3 regions of the Pantoea sp. X-Soil-TKNS-1211 genome follow, and region 1 is predicted to be linked to each of the others. Evidence: predicted binding sites of a transcription regulator. Region 1 holds the regulator's gene; each other region holds the start of a gene.
What was found. The regulator PurR, encoded in region 1, represses purine synthesis genes. The targets are predictions, from matches to a motif close to CANGCAAACGTTTGCNTG.
Positions count from the first base shown of each region.

Region 2: a site for PurR is predicted at 1,292-1,309, ahead of AC6I8W_RS00115 (NCS2 family permease). Genes of this name have one in related genera too.
Region 3: a site for PurR is predicted at 4,525-4,542, ahead of cvpA (colicin V production protein). Genes of this name have one in related genera too.

Region 1 covers NZ_AP035953.1:1,965,364-1,972,635, forward strand. Annotated here, with positions in the region: gene punR (DNA-binding transcriptional activator PunR) at 1-803, shown strand, start outside; gene purR (HTH-type transcriptional repressor PurR) at 800-1,825, opposite strand; gene cydH (cytochrome bd-I oxidase subunit CydH) at 2,111-2,200, shown strand; gene AC6I8W_RS09455 (C40 family peptidase) at 2,256-3,041, opposite strand; gene AC6I8W_RS09460 (Grx4 family monothiol glutaredoxin) at 3,404-3,739, shown strand; gene rnt (ribonuclease T) at 3,774-4,442, opposite strand; gene gloA (lactoylglutathione lyase) at 4,556-4,963, opposite strand; gene AC6I8W_RS09475 (alkene reductase) at 5,059-6,156, opposite strand; gene AC6I8W_RS09480 (TetR/AcrR family transcriptional regulator) at 6,206-6,802, opposite strand; gene eptA (phosphoethanolamine transferase EptA) at 6,842-7,272, opposite strand, start outside.
Region 2 covers NZ_AP035953.1:20,588-27,859, forward strand. Annotated here, with positions in the region: gene AC6I8W_RS00105 (MFS transporter) at 1-522, shown strand, start outside; gene yieH (6-phosphogluconate phosphatase) at 577-1,236, opposite strand; gene AC6I8W_RS00115 (NCS2 family permease) at 1,376-2,689, shown strand; gene AC6I8W_RS00120 (4'-phosphopantetheinyl transferase family protein) at 2,722-3,480, opposite strand; gene AC6I8W_RS00125 (flavin reductase family protein) at 3,784-4,293, shown strand; gene AC6I8W_RS00130 (malonic semialdehyde reductase) at 4,386-4,976, opposite strand; gene mnmE (tRNA uridine-5-carboxymethylaminomethyl(34) synthesis GTPase MnmE) at 5,206-6,570, opposite strand; gene yidC (membrane protein insertase YidC) at 6,652-7,272, opposite strand, start outside.
Region 3 covers NZ_AP035953.1:3,101,502-3,108,773, reverse strand. Annotated here, with positions in the region: gene truA (tRNA pseudouridine(38-40) synthase TruA) at 1-560, shown strand, start outside; gene AC6I8W_RS14655 (DedA family protein) at 594-1,256, shown strand; gene accD (acetyl-CoA carboxylase, carboxyltransferase subunit beta) at 1,389-2,297, shown strand; gene folC (bifunctional tetrahydrofolate synthase/dihydrofolate synthase) at 2,367-3,635, shown strand; gene dedD (cell division protein DedD) at 3,625-4,353, shown strand; gene cvpA (colicin V production protein) at 4,606-5,091, shown strand; gene purF (amidophosphoribosyltransferase) at 5,128-6,645, shown strand; gene AC6I8W_RS14625 (inverse autotransporter beta domain-containing protein) at 7,266-7,272, shown strand, end outside.

The DNA of each region.
Region 1 (7,272 bases):
TGCGCCAGCTCGAAACCTGGTTGGCTGTGCCGTTGTTCGAACGTCAGCATCGGGAAGTGGTGTTAACGGCGGCAGGAGAACATTTTGTACGTGAGGGGCGAAGTGTTATCAAAAAAATGCTGGCCACGCGGCGGCAGTGCCAACAATTGGCGAATGGCTGGCGTGGTCAGCTCAGTATTGCGGTGGATTGTATTGTGAAACCGCAGCGTACTCGTCAATTGGTCAAGGATTTCTATCGCCACTTTCCCGATATGGAGTTGATAATCAGCTATGAAGTGTTCAACGGCGTCTGGGATGCGCTGGCCGATGGGCGGGTCGATGTGGCAATTGGCGCCACCCAGGCGATCCCGGTTGGCGGTCGTTTCGCTTTTCAGGACATGGGGGCACTTAACTGGCGCTGTGTGGTCAGTCCCGATCATCCACTGGCGAAAAGTACCTTGTTGGACGAAGAGACCCTGAGAGCCTGGCCTTCTCTGGTGCTGGAAGACACCTCACGGGCGCTGCCGCGACGTATGACCTGGACATTGGATAATCAGCGCCGACTGGTGGTGCCGGAATGGGAAACTGGCCTCGACTGCTTGCTGGCTGGATTATGCGTTGGCATGGTGCCGGGCCATTTAGCCCGACCGTTGCTGGATAGCGGTGCCCTAACTGAGTTAGCGTTACCCACGCCGTTCCCGGATAGCCCTTGTTGTGTCAGCTGGTCAGAACAACGCAACTCACCGGCATTGAGCTGGTTGTTGACCTATCTTGGCGATGCCGAAACGCTCAACCAGGAATGGCTGAGCGAAACGGAGGCTTAGCGGCGGTAGTCGCGGAAGGGGCCATCCGCGACGGAACGACGTTCAATCAGCGTCGGCTGAACCTCAATGGTCTGCGGTTCTTCACGCTTGCTGGTAATGCGATCCAGCAGCATTTCCAGCGCTTTTTCCCCCAACTGGGCTTTGGGTTGATGCACGGTGGTTAACGCGGGAGTGAAATAGCGGGCGTTGCGCACGTTGTCATAACCGATCACCGAAATATCCTGTGGCACACGCAGGCCCATTTCATCTGCGGCACAAATCGCGCCCATAGCCATGATATCGCCGCCACAGAACACCGCAGTTGGGCGTTGTTTCTGATTGAGGATCTGCTGCATCGCCTGATAACCTGACTCCGGTTCGAAATCACCCTGCACAATCCACTCGGGGCGCGCAGTGATGCCTGCTTCGTTCAGCGCCTGCATGAATCCTGCATGACGGCCACCGCCGGTGTTGCGCTCCATTTGTCCAGGAATAGCACCGATGTCACGATGGCCACGCTCTATCAGGTAACGACCGGCAAGATAACCGCCCTGGAAGGCGTTATCCTGCACCGTATCAGTAAAGTCGCCACGCGATGCACCCCAGTCCATCACCACCATCGGGATGTTGCGATTTTCTTCCAGCATGGTCAGCAGGTCATCAGGGTATTCAGAACACATGACCAGCAGGCCATCGACGCGCTTCTGCGCCATCATTGACAGATACGCGCGCTGTTTTTGCAGATCGTTATGCGCATTGCCAAGGATCAGCGTGTAACCACGATCGAAACAATGGTTTTCCACTGCCTCGATAATTTCGGCGAAATAGGGGGCTTCACTGGAGGTGGCCAGCAGCCCCAGAGTTTTGGTGTGGTTAACTTTCAGGCTGCGCGCCACGGCGCTGGGCGAGTAATGCAGCTCTTTGATCGCTTCCCATACGGCGTTACGCGTCTCTTCCGCGACGAAACGCGTCTTGTTGATGACATGCGAAACCGTGGTGGTAGAGACACCGGCGCGTTTCGCCACATCTTTAATTGTTGCCATGAAAATGGTACTCCCGGGCTTATCGCAACTAACTGATAAGTATATTGTTAAACGTTTGCGTCTGCTAATGGTTTTGCGCCCCGATTTTCGGGGCAAATGGCGAAGAAAAAGACGTTAACACTCAGTCAATAACACTTTAACTTGCCGCAAACACAGCGTGCGCAAAAACTGTTGCGCAACGAAAGGCGGCGATTCTAGCAAGCTGGCGCGGATAACACGAGATTTTTGCCGGGGGGTGTGAGAAAATCACGATAACCCTTCAATTAATGTGACTAAGGAGTTGTGATGAGTACAGACCTGAAACTGGCGCTGTTTACCACCGTGGGCGCGCTGCTAATGATTATCGTATTCAGCTTCACCGCGATCCTTCATTAATAAAAAAGCCGGACCTGAAAATCAGTGTCCGGCTTCTTCTTTCGATCGGGTTGCTCTAGCGGATGGTCTTGGGCGTCATCATACGGCGTGCGCCGACATAGTGTTTCAACCAGTAATCCTCACCCAACGCACTGATTTGAATATCTTTACCGGTTCGTGGCGACTGAATAAATTTGCCGTTGCCAAGATAAACGCCAACATGATCGGCAGTACCACGATGATTAATGCGGAAGAACACTAAATCCCCTTTCTCCAGCATGTCACGCTTAATCGGTGCCGCATCACGCAGGTGGTACATTTCGTTCGCGGTGCGTGGGAATTTGTATTTGACCAGGTCCTTGTACGCATACCACACCAAACCACTGCAATCGAAACCGGTATGTGGTGAGGTGCCGCCCCACTGGTAAGGTTTGCCAATCTGCCCCATCAGTTTGTTCATCGCGGTCTCTCGCGCTTTCTGATAACGCTGACGATGAGAATTGCTCATCTTGATGGTGGTCAGATCGCGGTCATCGTCCAACTTCTCAGTTTTCTTTGCTACACGCTGATGACCATATTTTTTTGACGGCGATTTCAGCCGGGTCTTTTTACTCCGGGTTTTATGCAGCGCGGTTTCTGTTTTCGGCTGTTTTTTCAGCTTTAACTTCTGAACACTGGTGGCGAGGCGGGATTTCTTCGTGCTGGTTTTTACCGGGCGTCGTTTACGACGCTCATCTTCGCGCGCACTTTTCTTCTCAGCGTTATGCAAACTGGCATTGATGGGCGCATGCGGGGATGCAGAAGCCACATTAAAAAACAGTTGAGCGAAAGCCAGCATAAAAAGCGTAATGAGTAAACGCATAGTCCGGTTACAGGTTAAGCAGTCTGAAGTAACAGCCTGCGGCTATGTTAGAAAAATCTGATCAATGATCAGCGCCGAGATGATTCTAATCCAGTTTTTTTCCAAAAGGTAAGGCATTTTTCTATTAATCTGTTAGCAGACTTGATATGGGGCAAAAATGAGCGATTTCAGCTGGTTAACCCAGCAGAAATATTGCCAATTATTAATCGGTTCATGCTTATTCATGATATGGAAATGTTATGTGTGGTACTGGAACTTAACAAACATGGCGATTGATGTGCCTCGACTGCAAAATCCCGTTTTCAGTGCGGGGGTGAAGTCGCTACAATAAACAAACACGAAGTGAGGAATTAAGGAAGGCAATAATGAGTACTGTTGAGAAAATCCAGCGCCAGATCGCAGAAAACCCGATCCTGCTGTACATGAAAGGTTCGCCGAAACTGCCAAGCTGCGGTTTCTCTGCACAAGCGGTACAGGCTCTGTCTGCCTGTGGTGAGCGCTTCGCGTATGTTGATATCCTGCAAAACCCGGATATCCGTGCTGAGTTGCCAAAATACGCTAACTGGCCGACTTTCCCGCAGCTGTGGGTTGATGGCGAGCTGGTTGGTGGTTGCGACATCATCGTTGAGATGTTCCAGCGTGGTGAACTTCAGCCGCTGATTAAAGAAACTGCTGAGAAGCATAAAGAAGCAGAATAATGGCAAGGCCGACAATCGTCGGCCTTTCTTTTGGTCACTCGGCGGTGTCTTCTTCCGACAGATCGTCACTGTATGCCAGTGGCCAGCCACCCAGGCGCTTCCAGCGGTTCACCAGTTCACAAAACAGGATGGCAGTTTGTTCGGTGTCGTACAGGGCCGAATGCGCCTGAGTGCTATCAAAATCCATTCCTGCCGCCTTGCAGGCTTTTGCCAGCACGGTCTGCCCCAACACTAATCCACTTAATGCTGCGGTATCGAACGTCGCGAACGGATGAAAGGGATTGCGCTTCAGGCTGACGCGCTCAGCGGCAGCCATCAGGAAGTTATGATCGAAGGTCGCATTGTGCGCCACGATGATCGCACGGTTGCAATGGGTGTCTTTCATTCCTTTGCGCACCATCTTAAAAATGGCATGCAGCGCATCATATTCGCTCACCGCGCCACGCAGCGGGTTGCTGGGGTCAATCCCGGTAAACGCCAGGGCTTCCGGGTTAAGAATCGCGCCTTCAAAAGGTTCAACGTGGAAATGCAGCGTTTCGTCGCAATGCAGCCAGCCGTCATCATCCATCTTCAGGGTGGTGGCAGCGATTTCTAACAGGGCATCGGTTTTGGCATTAAAACCGGCAGTTTCGACGTCGATCACCACGGGATAAAAACCGCGAAAGCGTTGATGGAGAGCATTTAAGGCGTTCGATTCAGACATCAGGATCTCATAGCAATAATTGAGGCAGCGCGCATTATGGCAAAAATCGCGGGAGGGTGCAGCAGCAGAGGAGGGCCAGCCCGTAAAAGACCAGGCTGACCTGGCAAACAGCGTTAGTTGCCGATGCCGTGTCCGGCATGTTTGTTTTCGATCAGCTCGATTTTGTAGCCATCGGGATCTTCAACAAATGCAATGACCGTGGTGCCGCCTTTTACCGGACCGGCTTCACGCGTCACTTTGCCACCGGCATGACGGATTTGGTCACAGGTGGCAGCAACATCATCAACGCCCAGCGCGATATGACCGTACGCGTTACCAAGGTCATAGCTATCCACGCCCCAGTTGTAGGTCAGCTCAATCACCGCACCTTCGCTCTCTTCGGTGTAACCGACAAAAGCCAGCGTGTATTTGTATTCCGTGTTCTCGCTCTTGCGCAGCAGACGCATACCCAGCACTTGGGTATAAAACTCAATTGAACGTTCCAGATCGCCAACGCGTAACATAGTATGAAGTAAACGCATAACATCCTCTTTTAAAAAGCACAAAAGCTAAGTATAGCGAGTTAACGCTACGAAAAAACAGCGCTGCCGCACATTGGGGCGGCAGCGGGGTGATTTTACAGAGTAGGGTAGTCGGTATAGCCTTCGGCACCACCGCCGTAGAAACTTTCCGGGCGTTGTGGGTTAAGCGGCGCATCTTGTTGCAGGCGCGCAACCAGGTCCGGGTTGGCGATAAAATCGCGGCCAAACGCGACGGCATCGATCAGACCACGCTGAATCAGGTCATCTGCTTTCTCAACGCTATAGGCGCCGGCACCAATGATCACCCCGGGGAACAGCGCGCGCACTTTCTCACGGAAAGCATCGCTGTAGGGTTGGCCACCTGCCCAGTCCGGTTCTGACAGATGCAGATAAGCGATTTTACGTTTACCCAGCTCGGAGATGTACCACAGTGCAGCGGCTTCTTCATCCGGGCCGTTCTCCAGGTTCTGGAAAGCACCAATCGGTGAAATACGGATACCAATACGGTCAGCCGACCAGTTGGCAATCGCCGCATCTACCACTTCCAGCGCGAAACGACCGCGTTTGGCAATCGAGCCGCCATATTCATCGGTGCGCTGGTTGGATCCCGGCGCAAGGAACTGATGCATCAAATAACCATGGGCAGAGTGCAATTCCAGCAGGTCAAAATCTGCTTCGCGCGCATTAGCGGCAGCCTGACCGAAGTCTGCCACAATCTGTTGAATTTCTGCGATGCTCAACGCACGTGGCAGCGAGGTATCTTCACGATAGACGCTGCCATCGGTGTGGCGCAGTGAAGTACGTGTGCCTGCGGCCAGCGCGGAAGGTGCCACTGGAGGCAGGCCGTCTGGCTGCACGCTATTATGAGAGATGCGGCCGGTATGCCAGAGCTGAACCGCGCTATGTCCACCCGCACCATGAATGGCTTCGTTAATTGCTTTCCACGCGGCAATTTGCTGCTGAGTATGCAGCCCCGGTGCACCTGCATAACCTTTCGCCTGGAAAGAAATTTGCGTTGCTTCGGTGATGATCAACCCGGCGCTGGCCCGTTGCTGATAATACTCAGCCATCAGTGGCGTCGGGATATCGCCTGGCTCGATGCTGCGCAGACGCGTCAGCGGGGCCATAAAAACACGGTTAGGTACGGTAATCGCACCCACTTTCAGAGGGGAGAACAGCTGTTTACTCGCCATGTTTGACTCCTGTATTAGACCGGTCGTCTAGAAACTGCAGTTTTTAAAATCAGTGGCTATTCAGCCACTGTTCAATGGTTTCAAACGCCAGGCTGATTGGCCCTGGCTCTCGTGAAATTTTGCTTTGCAGGCTGGCACCCAGCCATAACAAATAACAGCGCTGTGCCAGCTGCTGCGGGGTTTGACCATAAGGCAGTGGCTGTCCTGCGGCCACTTCTTTCAGGCAGCGGGCGTAGGCGCCGATAACAGCATTCGCACCTTGTTGCAGCGCATCGCGCATCGGTTCCGACAAATCGCAGACTTCTGCAGAGAGTTTCACGCCCAGGCAACCCATAATATGGCCCTGTTCGATAAAAACGCTTTCAGCGCTGCGGAAATGTTGCAGGAACCGCTCGCGTGCTGTTGCGTCCGGTTGATTGAGCTGTCGGTCGATCATCTGCAAATGGTGCACAAAATAACGCTCCAGCAGGGCGACGCCAAAGGCTTCTTTCGAGCGGAAGTAGTGGTAAAACGAACCTTTCGGTACTTCCGCTAGCGCCAGCATCTCGCTGAGGCCCATGCCGGTAAAACCACGTTGCAGACACAGCTGCTCGCCAGTAGCGAGCAGATGTTCTCGGGTTTCGTTGCGTTGTTGAGTCTTGTTCATGGGCAGCAGATTAGTAGACCAGTCAGTCTAATACAATGCTTAACTGAGAGTCTGGCACGATCTGATCATATCCAGCTGAGGTTGATACTCGCCAGTCTGGATGTTGAACATGCCCAACAGGGTATGGAACAGGTTGTCTTGTGACACTGGTGTATCCCCCGCCTGCTGGCGTAAACAGCCCTGATTAATGTGGTACGCGTTGGCGTAACCGGGCGACATCCACAGCAGTAACGGAATATGCGTTTGCTGCGAAGGGGCGAACATATAAGGCGCACCGTGCAGATACATGCCATGTTCACCCAGCGACTCTCCGTGATCGGAGAGATACACCATCGCCACATTGAAACGATCACTCAGCGACTTCAGCTTGTCGATGGTACGACTCAGCATATCATCAGTGTAGAGCAGTGAATTATCATAAGTATTTACCAGTGCCTGATGGTCGCAGTCCTGAATCTGATTGCTATCAC
Region 2 (7,272 bases), 1.9 Mb from region 1:
GGTCTGATGATCTGGATGCCGAGTTATCTCTCTTCCAGCTTCGGTTTTAGCCTGACCAAATCCGGTCTGTGGACCGCTGTCACCGTGGTGGGCATGACTTTCGGCATCTGGTTATTTGGTGTGCTGGCGGACCGCTTTGCACGCTGGAAAATCTTCCTGCTGTATCAATTTGGTGCGGTAGTGATGGTGGTTATTTACGCTCAGCTGCGCGATCCCACTGTGATGTTATTTACCGGTGCGCTAATGGGGATGTTTGTGAATGGCATGATTGGCGGTTATGGTGCGCTGATTTCCGATACTTTCCCAACCCAGGCGCGTGCCACGGCGCAGAATGTGTTATTTAACCTCGGACGCGGCGTGGGTGGTTTTGGTCCGTTGGTGATTGGGTTACTGGCGACCCATATTTCCTTTACGGCGGCAATTACACTGCTGGCGCTGATTTATCTGCTGGATATCGCCGCCACGCTGTTTTTGCTGCCGAAAACGCAGGGCAATGAGGATTCACTCGGCGCGATCGGCTAGATGCATTCCCTGGCGGCGCATTTATCGCGCCGCCAGGGGATCGGATGCGAAGAGTTACACCAATGCCCAACCGCGCGCGCGCCACAAGTCCGGGAGTTGCGCCATATCATCAAATCGGGTCACCAGCGGGTGATCAAGTTCTGGGTTGTGTGCATCGGCGCAGTAATAAAACACCGGAATGCCTGCGGCGATACCCGCACGGGCACCAGCTTCAGAGTCATCCACGAGAATGCACTTCTCAATGGGCACCTGCATTTGTTCCGCCGCGTGATACATCAGCTCCGGGTCTGGTTTCCAGTGATTGATGTCATAACCGCTGTAAAGACGTGCCGCAAAGTATGGCAACATGCCGGTCAGCCCCAGTGAATGCTGCATCTTCTTTACCGTACCATTTGAGACGACGCACATCGGCACTTTGACCTGCTCCACCAGCGATTTCGCTCCGGCGATCGGTTGCAGCTCTAAATCGAATAAACGAGCCACCTCCGCGCGATATGCGGTTTCCACCTCATCCAGCGGCAATTCAGTCTGATGTTCCGCTGAAACATCACGAATGATGTCGTACAGTTTTACCCCTTTGTATTTTTCAAACATCTCCTGAAGCGAGAGTTCAATACCGTAGCGGGCAAAGGTGTTGACGTAGGACTGTGTACAGATCACCTCGCTGTCGACCAGTGTGCCGTCACAATCAAAAAAAACACATTCAACTGACATCAGACATCATCCTTTTGCTAAACAAGAAGCTGTCACTCTAACTCACTGTGCGCACCGAGCAAACGCTTGCGAAAAATCAGTGTGCTGGTCAGTTAAAATCTATAGGATACGCGCGTTAAATTTTTCAGCGGAATAAGCTATGAACAAGCAAGGTCTGTTGCAGCGTGTTTTTAAGCTGCAGGAGCACGGCACCACCGTGCGTACGGAAGTGATCGCCGGTTTCACCACCTTTCTGACGATGGTTTACATCGTTTTCGTTAATCCGCAGATTCTGGGTGCCGCAGGTATGGATACTCAGGCGGTGTTTGTCACTACCTGTTTGATCGCGGCGTTCGGCAGCATCCTGATGGGACTGGTGGCGAATCTGCCGGTAGCGTTGGCCCCGGCCATGGGACTGAATGCTTTCTTTGCCTTTGTGGTGGTCGGCGCGATGGGGTATTCGTGGCAGATCGGCATGGGTGCGATCTTTTGGGGGGCGTTGGGGCTGTTAATTCTCACGCTGCTGCGCGTGCGTTACTGGATGATTGCCAATATCCCGCTGAGTCTGCGTGTTGGCATTACCGCTGGCATCGGGCTTTTTATCGCCATGATGGGGCTGAAAAATGCCGACATTATCGTGTCGAATGCCGACACTCTGGTGGCGGTGGGGAACCTGACCTCACATAGCGTATTACTGGGTGCGCTCGGCTTCTTCATCATCGCGATTCTTGCCTCGCGTAACATTCATGCGGCAGTTCTGGTGTCGATTGTGGTAACAACTGTGATTGGTCTGCTGCTTGGTGATGTGAAGTTCACCGGCATTTTCGCGGCGCCACCGTCTGTGAGTTCAGTGGTGGGGCAAGTTGATCTCAAAGGCGCTCTCAATATCGGCATGGCCGGGGTTATTTTCTCCTTTATGCTGGTCAACTTGTTTGACTCATCCGGCACCTTGATTGGCGTGACGGATAAAGCGGGCCTGACCGATGCAAAAGGCACCTTCCCGCGTATGCAGCAGGCGCTGTTTGTGGATAGCGTCAGCTCGGTGGCGGGTTCACTGATTGGAACCTCTTCCGTCACCGCCTATATAGAAAGTTCGTCTGGTGTGGCGATTGGCGGACGCACCGGGCTGATGGCGGTGATCACCGGTATTCTGTTCCTGCTGGTGATTTTCCTGTCACCGCTGGCAGCAATGGTGCCGTCCTATGCAGCGGCGGGAGCGTTAATCTACGTTGGCGTGCTGATGACTGCGTCGCTGTCACGGGTGCGTTGGGATGATCTCACTGAAGCGGTTCCGGCGTTTGTCACTGCGGTGATGATGCCATTCAGTTTCTCCATCACGGAAGGTATCGCGCTGGGCTTTATCGCGTATTGTGTGATGAAGCTCGGGACCGGTCGTTGGCGGGAAATCAGCCCGTGCGTGGTGGTGGTGGCGCTGTTATTTGTGCTGAAAATCGTCTTTGTCGATGCCCACTAAAACCGGACAGGCCGCATAAGCGGCCTGTTTTGTCAGAGATGCCCCATTTCCTGTGGCGTGGTGCGTTCGCTGGGTAAACTGGTCAGCCGTAGTGTGCGCGGCCCAATATTCGGTTTACTCATCTCCACGTCGCGCAACGGCATCCACTGATGGTGGGTATCAATTTCCCACAGTCGTAGTCGTTCGGTGCCGGGGGAGAGTGCGCACGACCAGACCAGCGTTGGTTCTGCATCGCACACCGCCTGAATATCAGGAAAGATGCTGGAACGCAGACGACCTGCTGCCGGGTGTAGCCGCAACGAATCGATACCACTTTGAGCCTCTCCGGTGAGTTTGAGGATACTTTGGCGCAGGGTCCAGATTTGCGTCACCGCTTCCATAAAATCCTGCTGCGCATTAATCCAGGCTTTCTCACCGGAAGAGAGATCCTGTGTCAATGTATCCTGAGTCTGACGGCTATGGGCGCGTACAATCTCCATATCCAGCCCGGCCCGGCCGCCTTCTTCGGCCAGCAATACACCCACCATATTTCCGGCGTAAGCAATGCTGAAATCAGGCAGGGCGGAATCGGCAAAACAAGGGCGACCACTGCTGGTTGTCACCAACGGTGGTAATTCATTGATACCGTAGACGCGCAACATAAGCTGCGCCAGCAACCCGCGTGCGGCAAGAAAGCGTCCCCGACGTTTGTCAGGCAGGCGCTGTGCGTTATTAATCACATCCTGTGGGACCCGCATTGTCTCAGAGGAGAGAGGCGGGTTACCCGTCCAACGAACAAAATGACTAGCCATCTGTCGCTCCGTGAAAATGGTCGGATAATCATCAGGTCTATTGTAAGAATTTTCTCATGGCTTTGCATCCGGCATTACATGGAATACCTGAATTTCAGATAACACTGAAGATCATGAAAATGCGCTGGTGCCGCACCAGCAGCCATTTCATAGTAGCATCTTGCTGATAAATGCCTGAATGGATGCTGAATAGCGTGATGTAGTGTAGGATTTGAGCGGTAAAAAAAGCCGACTGATGAGAAAATTATGATCGCGAAATTTCAGTCGAGCTTCATCGCAGAATCACGTACGTCGGAGTTTTTAATGTCAGTTACTTCATCACACCAGGAATCGATTTCTCTGGATGACTTTCGTCATGGTATGCGTCGTCTTAGCTCAGGCGTCTCGCTGGTCACCGCGCAACATGCAGGTGAAAAGCAAGGCCTGATTGCCTCCTCAGTCAGTTCACTGGCGGCGGAGCCTCCAAGTCTGTTGGTGTGCGTCAATAAAAGCGCCTCCAGCCACGCTCATTTTTTGCAGGCAGGCTATTTCGCCGTTAACGTGTTGCGCGAGCAGCATGCCGATCTGTGTGCTCAGTTCAGCCAGTCGGCACGCCGTGCGGAACGCTTCCAGACGGGCGACTGGCAGACGATTACCACCGGCGCGCCAGTGCTTGCCGATGCTTTGGTGAGTTTTGATTGTCAACTGGAAAAAGTGGTGGAATGGCATACCCACAGCGTGCTGCTGGCACGCATTGTCGGCATCAATCTGGCCGGTGAGGCTGCCGAGCCAATGGTCTACTTCAACAGCGGTTTTCATTCGCTGGGTCTGTAGCGGGGCGATTTATCGCGCGAAGTCAGACCGCCTTTGCAATGCTGTAAAACAGCGCGATAAATCGCGCTGTTACGAATTCGTGCAAGCTTTACTCAGGCAAATTTGCACACGTCATTGAAGCCGAGACGCGGCAGACGTGCATGCAGTTTGCTGGCTTCGCCATAGCCGAGATTGATCAGCAAATTAACCTGCCATTTGCTGTCGCTAAAGAAGGCGGCGTTCACTTTGGCCGGATCGAACCCAGACATTGGGCCAGCATCCAGACCGAGCGATCGCGCTGCCATGATCAGATAGCCCGCCTGTAGGCTGCTGTTACGAAAAGCCGTCTCTTTGACCAATTCCGGGTTGCTGGTGAACCAGCTACGCGCATCACCGTGCGGAAACAGCTTAGGCAGATTTTCATAGAACTCGGGATCCGAGGCAACGATCACCGTCGCCGGTGCCTTCATGGTTTTTTCCAGGTTGCCGGAGGAGAGTGCAGGCTTTAACTTCTCTTTCCCTTCCTGGGAGGTAACAAACACAAAGCGACCCGGTGAGCAGTTGGCGGAAGTTGGGCCTAATGCCGTCAGCTGGTAAAGCTGCTTAATCAGATCCTCCGAAATCGGTTTTTCCTGCCAGTAGCTATGGGTGCGGGCCTCATTGAACAGCGCATTCAGAGCAAGGCTGTCGAGCGGTGTACTCATGTTTCTCTCCTTTTCAGGCATCAAATTGAGCCTAATGTTTAGCATGAATAGAGGAATGACCTGGATCAGTCGGTGCACTTTTGGTGGTGATGGGGGATAGCAGAAAGTCGAACCGGCTGGTGAAGATCTTCACCGTTATACTGCAAACAGAGAGGGTTACCAAATAACATTGCTGCAAGTATCCCTGGTTAGCCGTGGTGCAAACCAGGGATAATGAATGTTAAGACAGCTATTTACCAATACAAAAACTGGAGAAAATCCGCCCCAGCAGGTCATCAGACGTGAATTCGCCGGTAATTTCGCTTAACGCCTGTTGTGCCAGACGCAGTTCCTCGGCCAGCAATTCGCCAGCCCAGGCACCCAGCAACTGATCTTTGCCTTGTTGTAAATGGGTTGCTGCCAGTTCCAGCGCCTGTAAGTGACGACGGCGGGCGAGGAAGCCACCTTCCATATTGCCACTGAAGCCCATGGTTTGTTTCAGGTGATCGCGCAGGATATCCACGCCCTCACCCGTTCGGGCAGAAAGGCGAATAAGTGAGTGACCATTTACTTCAGACAGGCCCAGGGATTCACCGGTCATATCGGCCTTGTTACGTACTACGGTGATCGGCAGTTCTACTGGCAGACGTGAAACAAAATCGGGCCAGATCGCCGCCGCTTCGGTGGCATCAGTGGTGGTGCCATCCACCATAAACAGCACGCGATCAGCCTGTTCAATCTCCTGCCATGCACGCTCAATACCGATGCGTTCCACTTCGTCGCTGGCATCACGTAAACCAGCGGTGTCGATGATATGTAGCGGCATCCCATCGATATGAATGTGTTCGCGCAGGACATCTCGCGTTGTCCCGGCAATATCGGTGACAATCGCTGCTTCTCTTCCAGCTAAAGCATTGAGAAGACTCGATTTTCCGGCGTTAGGGCGACCAGCGATTACCACTTTCATCCCTTCGCGCAGCAGGCTGCCCTGACGCGCTTCTGCACGCACCCCATTCAGGTCGCCGATCACCGCATTCAGTTGTGCTTCAATCTTTCCGTCGGAAAGGAAGTCGATCTCTTCATCAGGAAAGTCGATGGCGGCTTCCACATAGATGCGCAGGTAAGTAAGTGCTTCCACAAGTGCGTTGATACGGACAGAAAATGCCCCCTGAAGCGAGTTCACCGCCGAGCGTGCTGCCTGTTCAGAGCTGGCATCAATCAGGTCAGCGATGGCTTCTGCCTGTGCCAGGTCCAGTTTGTCATTCAGGAAGGCGCGTTCAGAAAACTCTCCCGGTTGCGCGATACGTACCCCGGGTAGTGCCACAATGCGCTTCAGCAGCAAGTCGAGGATTACTGGGCCGCCGTGGCCCTGCAACTCCAGCACATCTTCGCCGGTAAAGGAGTTGGGTCCGGGGAACCACAGCGCAATGCCCTGATCCAGCACGCTGCCATCACTATCGGTAAATGGCAGATAGTCGGCATAGCGTGGTTTCGGCAGTTTCCCCAGCACGGCGTGCGCGATGTCTGCGGCTTTGGCACCGGAGATACGCAGAATGCCGACGCCGCCACGGCCGGGGGGCGTCGCCTGGGCGACGATAGTATCGCTGTGGCTCATAATGGGTTCTCATTTCAAAAAAAACAGGGCGGCATAAATGCCGCCCCTTGATTATACGTCGTGACTCGTGGGAGCTGGACGTTATGCTTTCTTCTTGTCGCGGCTATGCAGGCCACGTTTTTCCAGGCCGCGATAAATCAGCTGCTGCTGGAGGATGGTCACCAGGTTGCTGACGATGTAGTACAGCACCAGACCTGATGGGAACCACAGGAAGAAGACGGTAAAGATAACCGGCATGTAAGTCATGATCTTCTGCTGCATCGGATCGGTCACGGTGGTCGGTGACATCTTCTGAATGAAGAACATGGTGATACCCATGATGACCGGCAGGATGTAGTACGGGTCCTGCGCAGACAAGTCATGAATCCACAGAATAAACGGCGCATGACGCAGTTCAACCGAGCCTGACAGCATGTAGTACAGAGCAAGGAAGATTGGCATCTGAATCACCAGCGGCAGACAGCCGCCGAGCGGGTTCACTTTCTCCGCCTTGTACAGCGCCATCATCTCCTGGCTCATCTTCTGCTTATCATCGCCCAGACGCTCACGCATCGCCTGAATCTTCGGCTGCAACATGCGCATCTTCGCCATCGAGGTGTACTGCGCTTTGGTCAGCGGGTACATGATGCCACGAACGATGAAGGTGATAACGATGATGGAGAAGCCCCAGTTACCGATAAAGCTGTGGATAAATTTCAGCAG
Region 3 (7,272 bases), 1.1 Mb from region 1:
TGGGCGTCAATGCCAACCTGCCGCCGGATATCGCCGTGCGCTGGGTTAAAGCGGTGCCGGATGCGTTCCATGCACGCTTTAGCGCGACGGCGCGGCGTTACCGCTACGTGATTTATAATCAGCGGCTGCGTCCGGCGATTCTTGGCAGTGGCGTAACACATTTTTACCATCCACTGGATGCGGAAAAGATGCAGCGCGCCGGACAATGCCTGTTGGGCGAAAATGATTTCACCTCATTTCGCGCCGTGCAGTGCCAGTCGCGGACGCCGTGGCGCAATGTGATGCATCTTAACGTCACGCGTCAGGGACCGTACGTGATTGTGGATATCAAGGCGAATGCGTTTGTGCACCATATGGTGCGCAACATCGTTGGCAGCCTGATGGAGATTGGTTGCGGCAATCAGCCGGAAACCTGGATGGCAACGTTGCTGGCAGCGAAAGATCGCACCCTTGCCGCAGCGACCGCCAGAGCTGAAGGGTTGTATTTGGTGGCGGTGGATTATCCAGCCCACTTTGCGTTACCTCAGCCTGCGCTGGGACCGTTGTTCCTCGCGGATTAATTGTTACTCGAAGGATGTAAGGAGCTTGGCTTTATGGAGTTCATCCATTTTATTGTCGATTTTATTCTGCATATTGATGTGCATTTGGCCGAGCTGGTGGCGCAGTACGGCATCTGGATTTACGCCATTCTGTTCCTGATTCTGTTCTGTGAAACCGGGCTGGTGGTGACGCCGTTCCTGCCGGGAGACTCCCTGCTGTTTGTCGCCGGGGCGCTGGCGGCACTGCCGGGCAACGATCTCAACGTGCATCTGATGGTGACTCTGCTGGTCATTGCCGCCATTCTCGGTGACGCCGTTAACTACACCATTGGCCGCCTGTTTGGTGAGAAGCTGTTCAGTAACCCCAATTCGAAAATTTTCCGTCGTAGCTATCTGGATAAGACCCATGCGTTCTACGATCGTCACGGCGGCAAAACCATAATACTTGCACGCTTTGTACCAATCGTGCGAACCTTTGCCCCCTTTGTGGCAGGGATGGGGCACATGTCCTATCGTCACTTCGCGCTCTTTAACGTGACGGGTGCGCTGCTGTGGGTGTTGCTGTTCTCGTACGCTGGCTACCTGTTTGGTGATTTGCCAGTGGTACAGGAGAACCTGAAACTGTTGATTGTCGCTATCATTGTGGTGTCGATTCTGCCGGGCGTGATTGAAGTCTGGCGTCATCGTCGTCAGGCGCGTCAGCAAAAACCTCAGTAAGCCCGTAACCAGATTTTTATCCACAGCGAGAAGCGGTTGTGGTTTAATGAGCGACATTTACGGCCTGCTGAAGGTGATTTCAGCAGCAATGAGAAGACTGGACCAGGTCGGTTTTAAACAGAAAGGTCATCAATGAGCTGGATTGAACGCATACTTAACAAAAGCAATATTACGCCAACGCGCCGTGCCAGCATCCCGGAAGGGGTCTGGACCAAGTGCGACAGCTGTGGACAGGTGCTGTATCGCGCCGAGCTGGAGCGTAATCTTGAGGTCTGCCCGAAGTGCGACCATCACATGCGCATGCACGCCCGTGAGCGCCTGCATAGCATGCTGGATGAAGGGACGCTGGTAGAATTAGGTAGCGAGCTGGAACCGAAGGATCTGTTGAAGTTCCGTGACTCGAAGAAGTACAAAGATCGTCTGGCGGCGGCTCAGAAAGAGACCGACGAGAAAGATGCTCTGATCGTAATGAAAGGCCAGCTGCATGGCATGCCAATCGTGGCTGCCGCGTTTGAGTTCTCCTTTATGGGTGGCTCAATGGGTTCTGTGGTGGGTGCGCGTTTCGTGCGAGCGGTTGAGCAGGCGTTGGAAGACAACTGCCCGCTGATCTGCTTCTCCGCCAGTGGCGGTGCGCGTATGCAGGAAGCGCTGATGTCGCTGATGCAGATGGCGAAAACCAGCGCCGCGCTGGCGAAAATGCAGGAACGCGGTCTGCCGTATATCTCGGTACTGACTGACCCGACCATGGGTGGCGTTTCTGCCAGCTTTGCGATGCTGGGCGATCTCAACGTGGCGGAACCGAAAGCGTTGATCGGCTTTGCCGGTCCACGTGTCATCGAACAAACCGTACGTGAAAAACTGCCGCCGGGCTTCCAGCGCAGTGAGTTCCTGATCGAAAAAGGCGCGATCGATATGATCATCCGTCGTCCGGAGATGCGCTTTAAGCTGGCCAGCCTGCTGGCGAAAATGATGAACCTGCCAGCGCCGCTGCAGGATGGTGATCAGCCGATTGCGGCTGAGCCGGAGAGCAACGAGGCCTGACAGGCAACGGAAAGGCGCAGCAATGCGCCTTTTCACCAATGCACCGTATAAAGTTAGTTAACGGGACACATGGACACTCTTCACCTTCCTCAAGCCACGTCGCCTTTGGTCACGTGGCTTCATTATCTTGAACACCTGCATTCTCAGCCCATCGAACTGGGGCTGGATCGTATTCAGCGCGTCGCCGCACGCCTTGACCTGCTCAAACCTGCGCCATTTGTCTTCACCGTTGCCGGTACTAACGGCAAAGGCACCACCTGCCGCACGTTGGAAACCCTGTTGATGGCGGCCGGATATCGTGTCGGCGTCTACAGCTCGCCGCATCTGGTGCGTTATACCGAACGGGTACGTGTTCAGGGCGCTGAGCTGGATGAAGCGCTGCATAGCGCCAGCTTCGCTGACATTGAAGCCGGACGGGGTGATATCTCCCTGACCTACTTCGAGTTCGGCACCCTATCGGCGTTGAACCTATTCCGTGCTGCGCAGCTTGATGTGGTGATCCTCGAAGTCGGCCTTGGCGGACGTCTGGATGCAACCAATATCGTCGATGCGGACGTGGCTGTTATCACCAGCATCGCGCTGGATCATACCGACTGGCTGGGGCCGGATCGCGAAAGCATTGGCCGCGAGAAAGCCGGCGTGTTTCGTGGCGGCAAACCGGCAGTGGTGGGTGAACCCGAGATGCCGCATACCATTGCTGACGTTGCGACGGAGAAGGGCGCGCTGTTGTTGCAGCGTAATCGTGACTGGCAATGGCAGCAGCAGGGCGACAGCTGGACGTTGCAGGATGCGCAGGGCGAATTACGTGATCTGCCATTGCCACAGGTGCCACTCCCCAATGCCGCCACCGCGCTTATCGCGCTGCGTGCCTCGGGGTTGGCGGTAAGCGAAGAGATTATCCGTCAGCATCTGCCGCTGGCGATTTTGCCGGGCCGTTTCCAGACGGTAAGCACTGCGCCGCGCGTGATCCTTGATGTGGCGCATAATCCCCATGCCGCTTATTATCTGGCTTCACGTCTGGCTGAATTGCCGAGTACGGGTAAGGTACACGCGGTGGTCGGCATGCTGCATGATAAGGACATCGCCGGGACGCTGGCGGCGCTGGCACCACAGGTGGATAGCTGGTACTGCGCACCACTGGATGGTCCACGCGGTGCAACAGCGGAACAACTGATTGCCCACCTGGCGAGTGGTGAGGCATTTACTACCGTAGACTCAGCATGGCAGGCCGCGCGTCAGCAGGCCAGACCCGAGGATGTGATTCTGGTGTGTGGATCTTTCCACACCGTGGCACAGGTAATGGAATCGATGGCAGCGGAGAACGGCAGTGGCAAGTAAGTTTCAGAACCGTTTAGTGGGCACGGTAATCCTGGTGGCGGTTGGCGTCATCGTGTTACCCGGTCTGCTGGATGGCAAGAAAAAGCACTATAAAGAGGAGTTCGCTGCGATACCGCTGGTGCCGAAACCGGATGACCAGCAGGACAGCGAAATGGTGCCGCCGGTAACGCAGTCGCTGCCTGCACAGCCACCGGAAGGCGCGGGGGCAGCGCAGAGTGAAGCTCATGGCAAAACCATCACCACGCCAGCCGAGAATAGCAGCCCGCAACCCGTGGAGAACAGCGAACCCACGGTGGTGACGCCGCCGCCGGTGCATCAGACTGTGAAACCGAAACCGGTTGAGCAACCGAAGCCCAAACCTGTCGAGCAGCCGAAACCCAAACCGGTAGAGCCGAAGCCGGTCGAACAACCGAAGTCGGTTGAAACCGCTAAACCGGTTGAAACGCCGAAGCAGAGCGAAGCGGAGGTTCCAACCGGCCAGGCTTATGTGGTACAGCTCGGTGCGTTGAAAAACGCCGCCAAAGTGAATGAGATCGTCGCGCAGCTACGCCTGTCGGGATATCGCGCCTTTACCGTGCCCTCCACGCCGGTTCAGGGGCAGATCACCCGTATTTATGTCGGGCCGGATGCCTCAAAAGCGAAGATGCAGGCCGCACTGGGTGAGCTGAAAAACCTCTCCGGACTGGGCGGTGTGGTGAAACCTTACAGCACGCGCTAAACCGTTGATAAGCCGCGCCGATAGCTGAAAAAGGCGCGGCACAGCACGGAGTGTTCACTGCGGTGATGGGTAAAAATTTATTATATTTCAGTGGATTATAATGCTGAAGTGGCTCAGGGCGAGGAAAGTTTTTTTCATCGCCCTTTTTATGGATGCAGAACCGGAAAACCCTACGCAAACGTTTTCTTTTTCTGTTAGAATGCGCCCCGAACTGGATGCAGGGGTGCAATCGCGCTGGCGCTGGAAGAGTTCATGATCTGGATTGATTACGTCATTATTGCGGTAGTTGGTTTTTCGGCCCTGGTCAGCCTGGTTCGCGGGTTTGTCCGGGAAGCCTTATCTCTCGTTACCTGGGGATGTGCGTTTTTTGTCGCCAGTCACTACTACGCCTACCTTGCAGTCTGGTTTACAGGTTTTGACGACGAACTGGTTCGCAACGGTATCGCTATCGCGGTGCTTTTCGTTGCCACCCTGATTGTGGGTGCCATCGTGAACTATGTGATCGGCACGCTGGTTGAAAAGACCGGCCTGTCGGGAACCGACAGGGTGTTGGGGGTCTGTTTCGGGGCGTTGCGTGGCGTGCTGATTGTTGCCGCTATTCTCTTCTTCCTTGATACATTCACCGGCTTCTCAAAAAGCCCGGACTGGCAGCAGTCCCAACTTATTCCCCAGTTCAGTTATATCATCAGGTGGTTTTTCGACTATCTGAAAAGCACGTCCAGTTTTTTACCCCGGTGACGCCATCGGGAGTGCGGCTAATGAGGAAATGACAACATGTGCGGTATTGTTGGTATCACCGGTTTTATGCCAGTAAACCAGTCGATCTATGACGCGTTAACGGTGCTGCAGCACCGCGGGCAGGATGCCGCCGGCATTTGTACCATCGATGCGCTGAACTGCTTTCGTTTGCGCAAAGCCAACGGGCTGGTGAGCGATGTCTTCGAAGCACGCCACATGCAGCGTTTGCAAGGCAACATCGGGATTGGTCACGTACGCTACCCGACAGCAGGCAGTTCCAGCGCCTCTGAAGCGCAACCTTTCTATGTGAACTCCCCGTACGGCATTACGCTGGCGCACAACGGTAACCTGACCAACGCACATGAACTGCGTAAACAGCTGTTCGAAGTGGGTCGCCGTCACGTCAACACCACCTCAGATTCCGAAATCCTGCTGAACATCTTTGCGCAGGAGCTGGACCGTTTTCAGCACTACCCGCTGGAAGCTGACAACATTTTTGCCGCGGTGGCTGCGGTGCACCAGCAGGTGCGCGGAGCTTACGCGGTCGTTTCGATGATTATCGGTCACGGTATGGTGGCTTTCCGCGACCCGAACGGTATCCGTCCGCTGGTGCTGGGCAAACGTGTCATTGCTGATGGCCGTACCGAGTACATGGTGGCCTCGGAAAGCGTGGCGCTGGATACGCTGGGCTTTGAGTTTATTCGTGACGTCGCACCGGGTGAAGCGGTGTACATCACCGAGCAGGGCCAGCTGTCTACCCGTCAGTGTGCCGAAAACCCGAAAAGCAATCCGTGCCTGTTCGAGTACGTCTACTTTGCGCGCCCGGATTCCTTCCTGGACAAAATTTCGGTCTACAGCGCGCGCGTGCGTATGGGTACCAAGCTGGGAGCGAAAATTGCTCGTGAGTGGGAAGATCTCGACATCGACGTGGTGATTCCAATCCCGGAAACCTCCACCGATGTGGCGCTGGAAATCGCGCGTATTCTCGACAAACCGTATCGTCAGGGTTTTGTGAAAAACCGCTATGTGGGCCGTACCTTTATCATGCCGGGCCAGCATCTGCGCCGCAGCGCGGTACGTCGTAAGCTGAATGCTAACCGTGCTGAGTTCCGTGACAAGAACGTGTTGCTGGTGGACGACTCCATCGTACGTGGCACCACTTCTGAGCAGATTATTGAGATGGCGCGTGAAGCGGGTGCGAAGCGCGTTTATCTGGCCTCTGCGGCACCGGAAATTCGTTTTCCGAACGTCTACGGTATCGATATGCCAAGCGCTACCGAGCTGATTGCCCATGGTCGTGAAGTGGAAGAGATTCGCCAGTTAATCAAAGCTGACGCGCTGATTTTCCAGGACCTGGACGATTTGATCGAAGCGGTACGCGAAGAGAACCCGGATATCGCACAGTTCGAGTGTTCGGTGTTTAACGGTATCTACGTCACCAAAGACGTTGACCAGCGTTATCTCGACTATCTCCAGTCACTGCGCAATGATGATGCGAAAGCTGTCGCGCGTCAGACTGAAGTGGAAGGTTTGGAACTGCATAACGAAGGTTAAGTTGGTTTTGCCCGCTTTTAATCAATACTTAAAAGCGGGCATCTTCTGCAAATAATTTGACTGCTAATCTTTCTCGCCCGTTTTTTCGCTATTTTATCGCTTTTCTTCTGTATTATTTATTCTTAGCTATGTAGGTAAAAAACTGAAAATACCCGGTGTTATACTGAGTGCTTTCTGATTGCCCCAAGATTTTTTTGTCTCTATTTTTCCTGTTAATTTAATTATAAAACCCACCATTGTTTGAATGTCTATATTTAATTTCATTCACAATTCGGCAAAGTATGCTTTTTACTATCAGGTTTTATTCATGTTTTTATGATCTGATAATCAATCATATCAATGCGATAGGCAGTTGGTGGCTAATGTCTGAGGTTTTATCTTACAGGTATAGTATGAGTGAGGAAAATAATCCGCTTATGACGATTATTCTCATCCTTAATAATTACGTGTAATCTCATTACCGATTTTTTCTCACTGCATTGAAAATTCCCAGCGGTAAAGTTCGAAGTAAAAAAGCGATTTTTATTTCGGGCGATATTTTTAAGCGGTTTTCAATCACTGGGTAAATCTGAATGCAATTTAAAAAATTTAAGCTCTCGGCTATTTATACTGCAATTTTTATGCAGC